Regions from separate parts of the Comamonas sp. HJ-2 genome, predicted to be linked through region 3. Evidence: predicted binding sites of a transcription regulator. Region 3 holds the regulator's gene; each other region holds the start of a gene.

Region 1 (3,208 bases), on a different contig from region 3:
GAATCCTTGCATAACAAGAGATAGAAGCTCCTGTTTTTGAATGTTCCCCGATCTCCCATGACCGACTCCCGCCCCAATCTGATCTTCATCCTGGCCGATGACCTCGGCTATGCCGACCTGGGCTGCACCGGTGCGCGCGATGCGCACAACAACGCCACCGACGTCTCGCCGCGCCTGGACGCCATGGCCGCCCAGGGCCTGCGCTTCACGCGCGGCTACTCCAACTCCTCGGTGTGCTCGCCCACGCGCTTTGCGCTGGCCACGGGCCGCTGGCAGTACCGCCTGCGCGGTGCGGCCGAGGAACCCATCGCCAGCGTGCATGGCGACAAGGTGCTGGGCCTGCCGCCCGATCACCCCACGGTGGCCTCGCTGCTGCGCGATGCCGGCTACGCCACGGCCCTGGTCGGCAAATGGCATCTGGGCTACCCCCCGCATTTCGGCCCGCGCCTGTCGGGCTACGAGGAGTTCTACGGCTTTCATGCCGGCGGCGCCGACTACTTCGCCCACTGCGACCCGCGCGGGCGCCCCGACTTCTGGACCAACGAGGAGCCGCACACCGAAGACGGCTACCTCACCGATCTGCTGAGCCGCCGCGCGGTGGACTTCGTCAAGCGCCAGAGCGCCGAGCAGCCCTTCTACCTCTCGCTGCACTACAGCGCCCCGCACTGGCCCTGGCTGACGCGCGAGGACCGCGCCGAATCCGAGCGCCTGCAAGGCATGGGCAAGCATATCGACGGCGGCTCCATCGACACCTACCAGCGCATGATCCATCACATGGACGAAGGCATAGGCTGGCTGCTGGACGCGCTGGAGGAGAACGGCCTGAGCGAGAACACGCTCATCGTCTTCACCAGCGACAACGGCGGCGAGCGCTTCTCCAATACCTGGCCTTTCGTGGGCCAGAAGATGGACCTGCTTGAAGGCGGCATCCGCGTGCCTTTGCTGGCACGCTGGCCGGCGCGCATGACGGCCGGCGCCGTCTGCGACACGCCCAGCCTGACCATGGACTGGTCGGCCACCTTCCTGGCTGCAGCGGGCGTGGACGCGCATGCCGACTATCCGCTGGACGGCATCAGCCTGCTGCCCCTGATGCAGGATCAAAGCTGGATGCCCGAACGCGACCTGGCCTGGCGCATGAAGCACCGCGAGCAAAAGGCCTTGATACGCGGCGACTGGAAATATCTGCAGATCGAGGGCATCGAATACCTGTTCAACATCGCCAGCGACCCGCGCGAGCGCGCCAATCTGCGTGATCGCGAGCCCCGGAAACTGGCCGAGCTGCGCAGCGCCTGGGAGCACTGGAATCAGGAGCTGCCGCCGATTCCCGAGGAAGCCAAGGTCTCGCTGGTGTTCACCAAGGCAGACCTGCCGCAGGCCAGCTTCTGAGCTGAGCGCTGCCTGCAAGCCCATCGCACAGGCGATGGGCTTTTTTGTGTCCGCGCTCAAGCAAAGAGCACGCACTCACTTTCAAATCACCTGTTTGGTGCAAAAAACCGGATAAAAACCGGGCCATGGCGGTGCATTGCAAAAACGCACCATCCTGGTGCATTCGGTTCAGGCCGCAAACCGGGTGGCGAAAGTTGCGCTCAGTGATTGTGAAAACTCGTAGCTTTTTGTACCGGGCAGCTATGGCCCGCTGCCTGTTCTGGGGCCTTGGACAACGAACCGTGCCGCAGCCGCCGCAGAGACTGGCACGGTCTGTGCTTTGAGAGTTCATCCGAGATTTTTGCCACGAAATTTTCAAACCGGAGGAACCCTGAATGCCTAGTCCCGCTGCAAGCCGTTTCAAGACTTTCGCCAAGACTGCCGCCCTGGCCTGCGCCGTTGTCGCCCCCATGTGGGCCCATGCCCAGCTCTCCGCCAACGTTGCCCTGACCACCAACTACAAGTTCCGTGGTCAGGATCAGGACGCCAGCCGCAGCAAGGCCGTCAAGCCCGCGCTGCAAGGCGGTTTTGACTACACGTTCGGCGACAGCGGCTTCTACGTCGGCAACTGGAACTCCTCCGTGGACTGGCTGCCCGGCAACTCGCTGGAAACCGACTTCTACGGCGGCTACAAGTTCAAGGCCGCCGATGTGGACTGGGATGTGGGCATGCTGACCTATGTGTACTCGGGCAACGCCAACGGCAACACCACCGAGATCTACGGCTCCGGCACCTACGGCCCGTTCACGGCCAAGTACTCGCACACGGTGTCCAAGGACTACTTCGGCTGGGCCGGCGCCAAGGCGGGCTCGGGTCTCAAGGGCCGCAACACCGGTTATCTGCAGTTCTCCTACAGCCAGGAAGTGATGCCCAAGGTGACACTGAAAGCATCAGTTGGTTACACCCATTTCTCCAGCGACATCAAGGACCTGGGCGTTCCCAACTATGTGGACTACAGCGTCGGTGGTGCCTATGACCTGGGCGACGGCTTCTCTGCAGGTGCAGCGGTGACTGGCGCCAACAAGAAGGCCTACTTCGGCGATGTGAACAAGGCGCGTCTGATTCTGACGCTCTCCAAGACTTTCTAATTTTTCAGGAGCCCGTCATGAAAATGGTGATCGCCATCATCAAACCCTTCAAGCTCGACGAAGTGCGTGAAGCTCTTTCCCAAATCGGTGTTCAAGGCATCACCGTGACCGAAGTCAAGGGCTTTGGCCGTCAGAAGGGCCACACCGAGCTGTACCGCGGTGCCGAGTATGTGGTGGACTTTCTGCCCAAGCTGAAGATCGAGGCCGCGATTGCCGACGATCTGGTCGATGCCGCCATCGACGCCATCGAGGGCGCAGCCCGTACCGGCAAGATCGGCGACGGCAAGATTTTTGTGCAGGCGCTGGAGCAGTCGATCCGTATCCGTACAGGAGAAACCGGCGACGCGGCCCTGTAAAGGCCCAGTCTCTCTGGAACCGTTTTGAGAAAGATTGCCATGATCAAGAAACTATTGAGCGCAGGCCTGGGACTGGGCCTGCTGGCTGCCGGCGCCACCGGCTTTGCCCAGGAAGCTGCAACGGCTGCCGCCGCCGCAGCGCCTGTGGCCGAAGCCGCAGCCGAGGCCGTGCCCACCCTGAGCGCCGGCGACACCGCCTGGATGCTGACCTCGACCATGCTGGTGATCCTGATGGTCATCCCCGGCCTGGCGCTGTTCTACGGCGGCCTGGTGCGCAGCAAGAACATGCTGTCCGTGCTGGCTCAGGTCTTCGTGATCTTTTCGCTGATCACCGTGCTG
Region 2 (3,208 bases), on a different contig from region 3:
CCAGACCTTGGGGCTGGTGCCGCGAATGTCGGCCACCGTCAACAGGTACAAGGCAGTGAGCTTGCGCTCGTTGCCAACGCGTTCGGCAAAGGCACGAATCACATCGGGGTCGGACAAGTCCTGCTTCTGGGCCACCTGGCTCATGGTCAGGTGCTCGCGTACCAGAAACTCGACCAGTTCCGCATCGGCCTTGTCGATCTGGTGGGCGCGGCAAAAACGCTTGACTTCGACGGCGCCGATCACGGAGTGATCGCCGCCTCGGCCCTTGCCGATATCGTGGAAGATGGCAGCCAGATACAGAATCCAGGGCTTGTCCCAGCCTGCGGCGAGCTGGGAACAGAACGGGTATTCATGGGCATGCTCGGCCATGAAGAAGCGCCGCACATTGCGCAGCACCATCAGTATGTGCTGGTCCACGGTGTAGACGTGGAACAGATCGTGCTGCATCTGTCCCACGATGCGGCGGAAGGGCCAGAGATAGCGGCCCAGTACCGAGGTCTGATTCATCAGCCGGATGGCATGGGTGATGCCGCGCGGTTGCTGCAGGATTTTCATGAAGGTGGCGCGATTGACCGGGTCGCGACGGAAGGCGCTGTCCATCACGTCGCGGCTGGCATACAGCGCACGCAGCGTGCGTGTCGACAGACCTGTCAGCCCCTCATGCTGCTCATACATGAGAAAGGTTTCGAGAATGGCATGCGGATCGCGCTCGTACAGATCGTCGCTGACCACCTCGATGGTGCCGGCCTTCTCACAGAAGCGATCATTGAGCTGAATCAGCTCGTGCGATCCGGGGTTCAGGCGCTCTTCGATGCTCATGCGCACGATCTGGCACAGCTGGGTCACTGCCTTGGCGGCCCAGTAATAGTGGCGCATCAGGGTCTCGCCAGCGCGCATGGCCAGCTTGCGGCCCTCCGGCGTGGTGGAGCGGTAGCCGAAGGCTTCGGCCACGGCAGTCTGCAGGTCGAAGACCAGCCGGTCCTCATGGCGGCCGGCAACGGCATGCAGGCGTGCACGGATCAGGCTGAGCAGGGATTCATTGGATTCGAGCTGCTGGACCTCGAAATGGGTGATCAGGTCTTGCTCGGCCAGCTCATGCCAGCTGTTGCCGAAGCCTGCGGCCTTGGCCAGCCAGAGCATGGTGTGCAGATCGCGCAGCCCGCCGGGCGATTCCTTGCAGTTGGGCTCGAGCGAATAGGGCGTGAAGTCGTATTTGGCGTGGCGCTGGCGCATCTCCAGCAGCTTGCCTTCGACAAAAGCCTTGGGATCAAGTTGCGCGCGGAACTGCTGCTCGAAGTCGGCAAACAAGGCCTTGCTGCCGGTGATGCGGCGTGACTCCAGCATGGCGGTCTGCACCGTCAGATCCTGTGCGGCCTCCTGCAGGCATTCGGCAATGCTGCGCACGCTGGAGCCGATTTCAAGGCCTGCATCCCAGCAACTGCTGATGAACTGCTCGATGCTGGCCGCCAGTTCCGCAGCCGGCGGTGCACTGCTTTGGGGCAGCAGCACCAGCACATCGATGTCCGAGTAGGGGAAGAGCTGGGCGCGCCCATAGCCGCCGACGGCCAGCAGGGCCGCGCCTTGCGGCATCTGCGCGCGTTGCCAGAGGGTGCGCAGCAGACCATCGGCCAGTTCACTGAAATGGTGCAGCACTCCGCGCACGCTGCGTCTGCCCAGCGTGGGGTTGCGCAGCAACTCCATCTGCCGGGCCTTGGCCTCGCGGTATTGCTCGCGCAGTCCCTGTAGCGAGGAGAGGTCGGAGACGTCGGCAGAGTTGGCGTAGGAGTGGGCAGAGGAGGTCATGCGCAGTAGAAAAAAGCGTTTCAACAGGGCAAGTGCTTGAGCGTCACCTTAACCCAACTGACTTGGGCTTGAGGCCTGTGATGGCAAAAAGATGAGCGCATGGCGCTTGCAGCACAAGGTCTACAAGCAAAAAATATGCCGCATCCGGCTTTGGCCGGTGCGGCATGCAGGTCAGCGGCAGCAGTGCGCTCAGGTGCGGATGGCCGTGATGAAGTCGGGCGGGGTGGGCGAGCCCTCGGACCAGGTCAGCACGTCATAGCCGGTCTTGGTGACGGCCAGCATCAGCTCCCACTGGGCAGTCAGGCTGCGGTCCTTGGTGACGACGGTCCAGCCGTCAGGCATGGCCTTGATGTCGCGCTTGCCCAGATTCAGCATGGGCTCGATGGTGAAGACCATGCCTTCTTCCAGCACCACGCCTTCGCCGGGGCGGCCGTAGTGCAGCACCTGTGGCTCGTCGTGGAACACCTTGCCGATGCCGTGGCCGCAGTATTCACGCACCACGGACAGGTTGTTGCTCTCCGCATAGGTCTGGATGGCGTGGCCGATATCGCCCAGCGTGGCACCGGGCTTGACCTGGGCAATGCCCTTCCACATGGCCTCGAAGGTCAGCTTGGACAGACGCTTGGCCGCAATCGTGCCTTCGCCAATGATGAACATGCGGCTGTTATCGCCGAACCAGCCGTCTTCGGTGATGATGGTCACGTCGACATTGACGATATCGCCCTTCTTCAAAGGCTTGTCGTTGGGGATGCCGTGGCACACCACATGGTTGACCGAGGTGCAGACGTAGGCCGGGTAGGGCGTCATGCCCGGAGGCTGATAGCCCAGGCAGGCCGTCTTGGTACCTTGCTCGGCCATGCGCTTGGCGCACAGATCGTCGATCTGCTGGGTGGTGATGCCGGGCTTGATGTGGGGGGTGATGTAGTCCAGCACATCCGAAGCAAAGCGGCCTGCAACGCGCATGCGCTCGATGTCTTCGGGGGTCTTCAGTGTGATGCTCATGGGCGCAATTATCCCATTGCGCGCTTGAACATGCAGGGCTTGTGGGTGTGAGCATTCGGACTAACCCCGAGGCACGGTAAAATCCGAGGCTCACCGAATTCAGCGCTTTGGCCCGGTCCTCTCAGGCAGGGGATTGGCCAGGACGCTTTTCAACAGCCTTCACATAAACAGGCCGCCACGTGACATTGCATCTGACACAGTTTGAGGGTGGAAACGCCCTGAGCTCGTTCCGCGCCCAACAGCTTCTGACCGATCTGGTCGCCATCCACCCCAAGATCACCGGCGTATCTGCACGCTTTGTGCACCTGGTTGCCACCGAGGGCGCAGTTGCGCCCGCATTGCAAGAGCGCCTTTCGGCGCTCTTGACTTATGGAGACCCTTACACGGGCAGCGCTGAAGGCCT
Region 3 (3,208 bases):
GCGCCGTGCTGGAGCTGCAAAAGGACGAGCAGGGCAAGACGCTGACGCGCGACGAGATCGAAAAGCGCCTCACGGGCCTGCTGCAGGAGCTGCGCGTGGAGCATCTGCGCCAGTCGCCGGCGCTGGCGCTGTCCGGCGGTGAGCGCCGTCGCGTGGAAATTGCCCGCGCCCTGGCCACGCAACCGCGCTTCATTCTGCTTGACGAGCCGTTTGCCGGCATCGACCCGATCGCGGTGATCGAGATCCAGCGCATCATCGGCTTCCTCAAGGAGCGCGGCATCGGCGTGCTGATCACCGACCACAATGTGCGCGAGACGCTCGGCATCTGCGACCACGCCTTCATCATCAGCGACGGCCATGTGCTGGCCGAAGGCACGCCCGAGGAGATCGTGGAGAACGCCGATGTGCGCCGCGTCTATCTGGGCGAACATTTCAGAATGTGATGACCCCCACGCTCCCTCACTTTGTGTGGTCGCTGTCCCCGGAAGGGGCCCTGACCGGCTGCGCCGGGGTTTGCCCTGGGGCGGCCCGGCGGCAAGTCCATAGCACTGCGCGCGTTTGCGATGATTGTCTGGGAGCCGCGCCTCGATGAAGCCAGGTCTCTCGCTACGCGTTTCGCAGCATTTATCGCTTACGCCGCAGCTGCAGCAATCCATTCAGCTGCTGCAGCTCTCCACCCTGGAGCTGGCGCAGGAAGTCGAGCAGATGCTGGTCGACAACCCTTTTCTGGAACGTGCGGGCGATGAGGCAGAAACTGCGGGGGATGCTCCTGTAGATGTAGCTGCTAGCGCCAGTGAATACAGCACTTCAGATGGTATTCATGCTGAAAGAGATGCATCGCAAGCGCAACAAGCTACTGAAACGGTAGCGGAGACATCAAACCCCGAAACCCCGGAAACGCTGAACTGGGAGGCCGACGGCATGGACGGCCAGGACGGGGAATGGGGCGGCGAATCCAGCAGCGAGTGGGATACGCCCTCGGCCAGCAGCTCCACGCGCAACCGCGACGGCGATGACGAAACCGATGCCATCGATCTGGCGCGCGAGCACCAGAGCCTGACCGACTTTCTGCACCGTCAGGCGCTGAGCCTGCATCTTGGTGCGGCGGACATGGCTGCACTGCGCTTTCTCATCGAGTCGCTCAGCGACGACGGCTATCTCGAGGATTCCCTGCAGGAGTTGGCGCAGAGCCTGGCTGGCGACGACTTGGAGGAGCGCGAGGAGCTGGAGCAGCACTTTGCCATTGCGCTGAAGCTGCTGCAAAGCCTGGAGCCCGTGGGTGTGGGCGCGCGCGATCTGGCCGAGTGCCTGCAGCTGCAGCTGCGCGATCTGATCCGCACGGCCGAGGACGAGGGCACGACCGAGGCGCATATGAGCCGGCTGCTGCTGGCGCAGGCCATCTGTGCCCAGCCCATGGACCTGCTGGCGCGGCGCGATCTGCGCAAGCTCACCAGCCTGTGCGGTGCGCGAGAGGAGCAACTGCGCGAAGCCATGGCCCTGATCGCCAGGCTGGAGCCGCGTCCGGGGCGCCGCTTTGTCGACGTGGAACGCCATATCGTGGTGCCCGATGTCATCGTGCGCCCGGTGCGGTCCGGCTCGGGCCGGGTGGACTTCTCCGTGCAGCTCAACCCCGAGGTCATGCCGCGTCTGCGCGTGCACGACATCTATGCCAGCGTGCTGCGCCGCCACAAGAACAGCGACGGCCATGCGGCGCTGCAGCAGCAACTGCAGGAGGCGCGCTGGTTCATCAAGAACATCCAGCAGCGCTTCGACACCATCTTGCGTGTTTCCGAAGCCATCGTGGAGCGGCAGAAGAACTTCTTTGTGCATGGCGAGCTGGCCATGCGCCCGCTGGTGCTGCGCGATATCGCCGACACCCTGGGCCTGCACGAGTCCACCATCAGCCGCGTGACCACGGCCAAGTACATGGCCACGCCCCAGGGTACCTTCGAGCTCAAGTATTTCTTCGGTTCGGGCCTGGGCACGGAAACCGGCGGCAGTGCTTCCAGCACGGCCGTGCGTGCGCTGATCAAGCAGTTTGTCGATGCCGAAGATGCCAGAAAGCCGCTGTCGGACGCCAAGCTGGCCGATATGCTCAAGGAGCAGGGCATCGAGTGCGCGCGCCGCACCGTCGCCAAATACCGCGAGCAGCTCAAGATACCGACGACCACGCTGCGCAAGGCGCTGTAGGGCACCGCAGAAACAAGAAAGCCGCTGATGCATCGCACAGCGGCTTTCTTGTTCTGTATTTAGGGCGGGAGCCTTGATAAGGCATTCCTCAAGCAAGGGGCAGCGAGCAAGAGCCGCCCTTGCGGCGATGCTGCCGTCCCCCTTGGGGGCGCCCGGCCAGGGGAAGGCGCGTAGCGCCTCAGGGGGTTATCAAGAAACCAACCACCAGATAAACCAGACCAGCACGCCGATCATCAGGCCGAACTTGAGGATCTTGTAGAAGGTCGGATTCCAGTCGCGGAAGGCACGGCGGTACTTGCCCGCATAGAACGAGATCTTGAACAGCTTGCTGATCATGCCGCGCGGATCGCCCTCGTTGTTGGGCGAGCTGGCGGCGGCCACCACGTTCTTGCCCAGCCAGTGATTGAGCCACTGGGCAAAGCCATTGGTCATGGGGCGCTCCACATCGCAGAACAGCACGATGCGATTGCCTTCCGAGCGGTTCTCGGCCCAGTGCATAAAGGTCTCGTCGAAGATCACGCCTTCGCCTTCGCGCCAGCTATAGGGCTGGCCGTCGACCTCGATCATGCAGCGGTCGTCGTTGGGCGCCAGCACGGCCAGGTGATAGCGCAGCGAGCCCGCATAGGGGTCGCGGTGCAGATTGAGCTTGGCGCCGGGCGGCAGCTCGGCAAACATGGCGGCCTTGACGCTGGGAATCGATTTCACCAGGGCCGTGGTCTTGGGGCACAACTCCATGGCCGAAGGGTGGGCGTCGCCGTACCACTTGAGGTAGAAGCGCTTCCAGCCGGTCTTGAAGAAGGAGTTGAAGCCTGCGTCGTCGTTGTTGGCTGCGGCCTTGATCTGCATGTTCTTTTGCAGATTGACGGCTTCCTCGCGGATCTCGCGCCAGTTGGCCTGCAGCGGCGCCAGCTCGGGGAAGGTGCTGGTGGGCAGATAGGGCGTGCGCGGCACCTTGCTGAACATCAGCATGAAGACGTTGAACGGCGCTGTGAACGTGGAGTGGTCAAACAATTGCTTG
Region 4 (3,208 bases), on a different contig from region 3:
CAAACTGGCCGAAATCGTGGGTCAGTACCTGCGCAAAGGCAGCCAGGTCTATGTGGAAGGCAGCCTGCGCACCCGCAAGTGGACCGACCAGGCCTCCGGCCAGGAACGCTACGCCACCGAAATCCGTGCCGACGCCATGCAGATGCTGGGCAGCCGGCAGGGCGGTGGTCAGCAGCAAGGCGGCTACGGCAGTGATGATGGCTATGGCGAAAGCAGCTACGAAGCACCCCGCCGTCAGGCTCCCGCTCCCATGCAGCAGCGCCCCGCACCGGCACCCATGCAGCAGCGTCCTGCTCCTGCACCCATGGCTCCTCCCCCCCAGCGCGCAGCTTCGGGGTTTGACGACATGGATGACGACATCCCGTTCTAAATCACGGATAGGTGGCTGTCGCCACTTTGCAAAGATTTGCAAAAAAGCCCGCGCTTTCAACGAGCGCGGGCTTTTCTTATATGGCGACTTGATAGATTGCGGGTGCGATTCCAAAGATGCTGCAGCCGAATGACAGCAAGGTTGAAAATTTCAATCGAATAGCTGGCTTCATCGAATTAGTGCAATAAGATGCAGCATGCAAGCGCGTTTCATCCAGTTACGATTGATGATTCAGCGCTGAATCACACACTCAAGTGGGAGTGGTCCTAGCCAGTGCAGCCAAGCAGGACTTGGCGTTTCCTCAGGAGCTTCGAGCATGCCGACTTTGGTCATCTCAATCGACGGCGCAGTCATCAAGGAAGTACAGCTCACCAAGGAGCGCACGACCTTGGGTCGTCGTCCTTACAACGACATCGTGATCGAGAATCTGGCGGTCAGCGGCGAGCATGCCGTGCTCACCATCTCTGGCGGCAAGGTCAGCATTGAAGACCTGCGCAGCACCAACGGCACCTATGTCAACGGTCGCGCCATCCAGAAGCAGGACCTGCTCAACGGCGACCTGCTGGACATTGGTCGCTACAAAATCCGCTTTCTCGATACCGTGAATGCCGATTCGAGTGCCCCGTCGCCTGCCCAGAGCAGCAAAAAGGCGCTGGCGCATATTTCCGAAGAGGCAGACAGCGGCTATGCCAAAGTCGCCAGCCCCTCCGGGTTTGGTGAAATCTCCAGCTTCAGTTCCACCATCCAGGGCTCGCTCGCCGCACTGCCCGAGCGCCACGCGGTGATTCGCATGCTCACCGGCAGCCTGGCCGGCAGGGAAATACCTCTTTTCAAGGTCGTCACCACCCTGGGCAAGCCTGGTGTAGCCATCGCCTCCATCACCCAGAAGCCCCATGGCTTTGTGCTCACCCAACTGGAGGGAGCAAGCGAAGACCTCAAGCTCAATGGCCAGGTGGTGGGCCCTCTGTCTGTGCCGCTGCTCAATGGTGACACGGTGGACCTGGCAGGCAGCACCATGCGCTTTGTCGTGGAGTGACTGGCCGGCTTGACGGGTGTTAAGCGTGTGACAAATTTGTCACCGCTTGCGATTGGATCGCCAAAATTGTTACTCAAACTCGCGTTCGTGTTGCCAAACGTGTCGTCTGGTGCAGGCTCTGCCTCTGTCAAATTGTTGGCATGCAGCTTGCTTGATACCTTGGGTCTCATCCAACTAGGGAGTTTGAAATGAAGCGTTCCATTCAAAAGGGTTTCACCCTGATCGAACTGATGATCGTTGTGGCGATCATCGGTATTCTGGCTGCCGTGGCTCTGCCTGCTTATCAGGATTACACCGCGCGTGCTCAAATGAGCGAAGCATTCACGCTTGCTAGCGGTCAGAAAGGTGCTGTTTCAGAATATCATGCAAGCAATGGTGCATTCCCTGCAACCAACGCATCTGCTGGAATTGATGGAAATATCACTGGCAAGTATGTCTCTGATGTTGTTGTGGGGACAAGCGGTGTGATTACTGCAACTATGAAGTCGACCGGAATTTCTGATGGAATTAAGGGTAAGAAAATTACGCTGACTCCGACAGCTGGTAGCGGATCTTATACATGGGTTTGTGGAACTGATGCACTTGGAAAGTATTTGCCTTCCTCTTGCCGATAATAAGTTGAAAACAAAGCCCCTTCGGGGGCTTTTTTTTATGAAAAAAATATCTTTATTGTTTTTATTTTTAGCATTTACGATTCCGTATCGTAGTGTGCCATGGCCGTCTTTCTATATGGACGGTTTTGCCTTGCTTTCGGTTATATTTTTTATTTTCTCAAATAAAAGTAATCAAATATATTTTTCAATAAATAAATATACCTTGTTTATATTTTTATTCATTTCCATGATAATAATTCAATATTTATTTAGAAATGATATTTTTTTGCAAAATGTAATTTTAGGTGTTTCTTATTTGGTATTTTCTTTTGCTGCATTTAATTTTTTGGCAACATCTAAAAACGACGATTTTTTTATTGATTTGATTATTGTTGTTATTTTTGCATCAGTAGTAAATGTTGTTTTTCAATTGATTCAGTTCTTTGATGCAGGAGATTGGTGGAGAAATTTTATCCTTCCATTGATTGGAAATAGGCCATATTCAAATTTTGGGCAGCCAAATCAACTTGGAACATTTTATGTTTTCTCTGTTGTGGGTGTAATTTTGTTGTTTGAGTATAAAAAAATAAAACTAATAGAGTTGATATTTTTGACTTTATTGATTAGTTGCGGAATTGCGTTAACTGCATCAAGAACAGCGCTATTATCTATAATTTTGGTTTTTCTGTTATGTGGAGCTTTTGATAGAGACCGTATTAGGCATGGGTCCTATTTTTTGTTTGTGCTCCTTGGCGTTTTTACATTTTATTGTTTTTTCAGCATCTTTTCTTTGTCTAGAGAGATGGTGGGCCAAGATGTCAGCTCTGGTAGATTTGATTTGTGGAATATGATGTTTGAAGCATCACGCCAAAAAATTTGGGGTGGTTGGGGCTTTGATAATACACTAAATGCAAGTTTTGATTTTGTTGATTTTTATCCTGGCTGGTATCATCAAGCAATTGCGCAAACACATAATCTATTTTTTGATTTTATTATTTGGTTTGGTTTTCCAATTGGGGTGGGATTGTTCTCATTATTTTTGTATTCTGTTTTTGATGTTTTTATAAAGAATAAAAATTCAAATAAAATATTAATTTTCTATGGAGCAATGCCATTTTTGGTACATTCTATGTTAGAGTACCCATTGCATTATTTCTACATGCTAATCTTATTCTCATTAACAATGGGGTGTCTTTATAATGGTAATGG

Evidence for each region. The regulator sigma-54, encoded in region 3, starts transcription at its own class of promoters, with help from an activator protein. The targets are predictions, from matches to a motif close to TGGCANGNAANCTGCTTT.
Region 1: ACWGXF_RS04915 (TorF family putative porin) is a predicted target of sigma-54. The motif match lies at 1,690-1,707, and genes of this name have one in related genera.
Region 2: ACWGXF_RS12960 ([protein-PII] uridylyltransferase) is a predicted target of sigma-54. The motif match lies at 1,927-1,944, and genes of this name have one in related genera.
Region 4: ACWGXF_RS04470 (pilin) is a predicted target of sigma-54. The motif match lies at 1,543-1,560, and genes of this name have one in related genera.

What each region holds. Positions count from the first base shown of each region.
Region 1 is NZ_JBSIFD010000004.1:44,809-48,016, forward strand. It holds gene ACWGXF_RS04910 (sulfatase family protein) at 58-1,386, shown strand; gene ACWGXF_RS04915 (TorF family putative porin) at 1,761-2,513, shown strand; gene glnK (P-II family nitrogen regulator) at 2,531-2,869, shown strand; gene ACWGXF_RS04925 (ammonium transporter) at 2,909-3,208, shown strand, end outside.
Region 2 is NZ_JBSIFD010000014.1:22,484-25,691, forward strand. It holds gene ACWGXF_RS12960 ([protein-PII] uridylyltransferase) at 1-1,803, opposite strand, end outside; gene map (type I methionyl aminopeptidase) at 1,993-2,805, opposite strand; gene purL (phosphoribosylformylglycinamidine synthase) at 2,985-3,208, shown strand, end outside.
Region 3 is NZ_JBSIFD010000022.1:13,796-17,003, forward strand. It holds gene lptB (LPS export ABC transporter ATP-binding protein) at 1-443, shown strand, start outside; gene ACWGXF_RS17785 (RNA polymerase factor sigma-54) at 589-2,190, shown strand; gene ACWGXF_RS17790 (aspartyl/asparaginyl beta-hydroxylase domain-containing protein) at 2,380-3,208, opposite strand, start outside.
Region 4 is NZ_JBSIFD010000003.1:219,839-223,046, reverse strand. It holds gene ssb (single-stranded DNA-binding protein) at 1-370, shown strand, start outside; gene ACWGXF_RS04475 (FHA domain-containing protein) at 687-1,406, shown strand; gene ACWGXF_RS04470 (pilin) at 1,595-2,020, shown strand; gene ACWGXF_RS04465 (O-antigen ligase family protein) at 1,983-3,208, shown strand, end outside.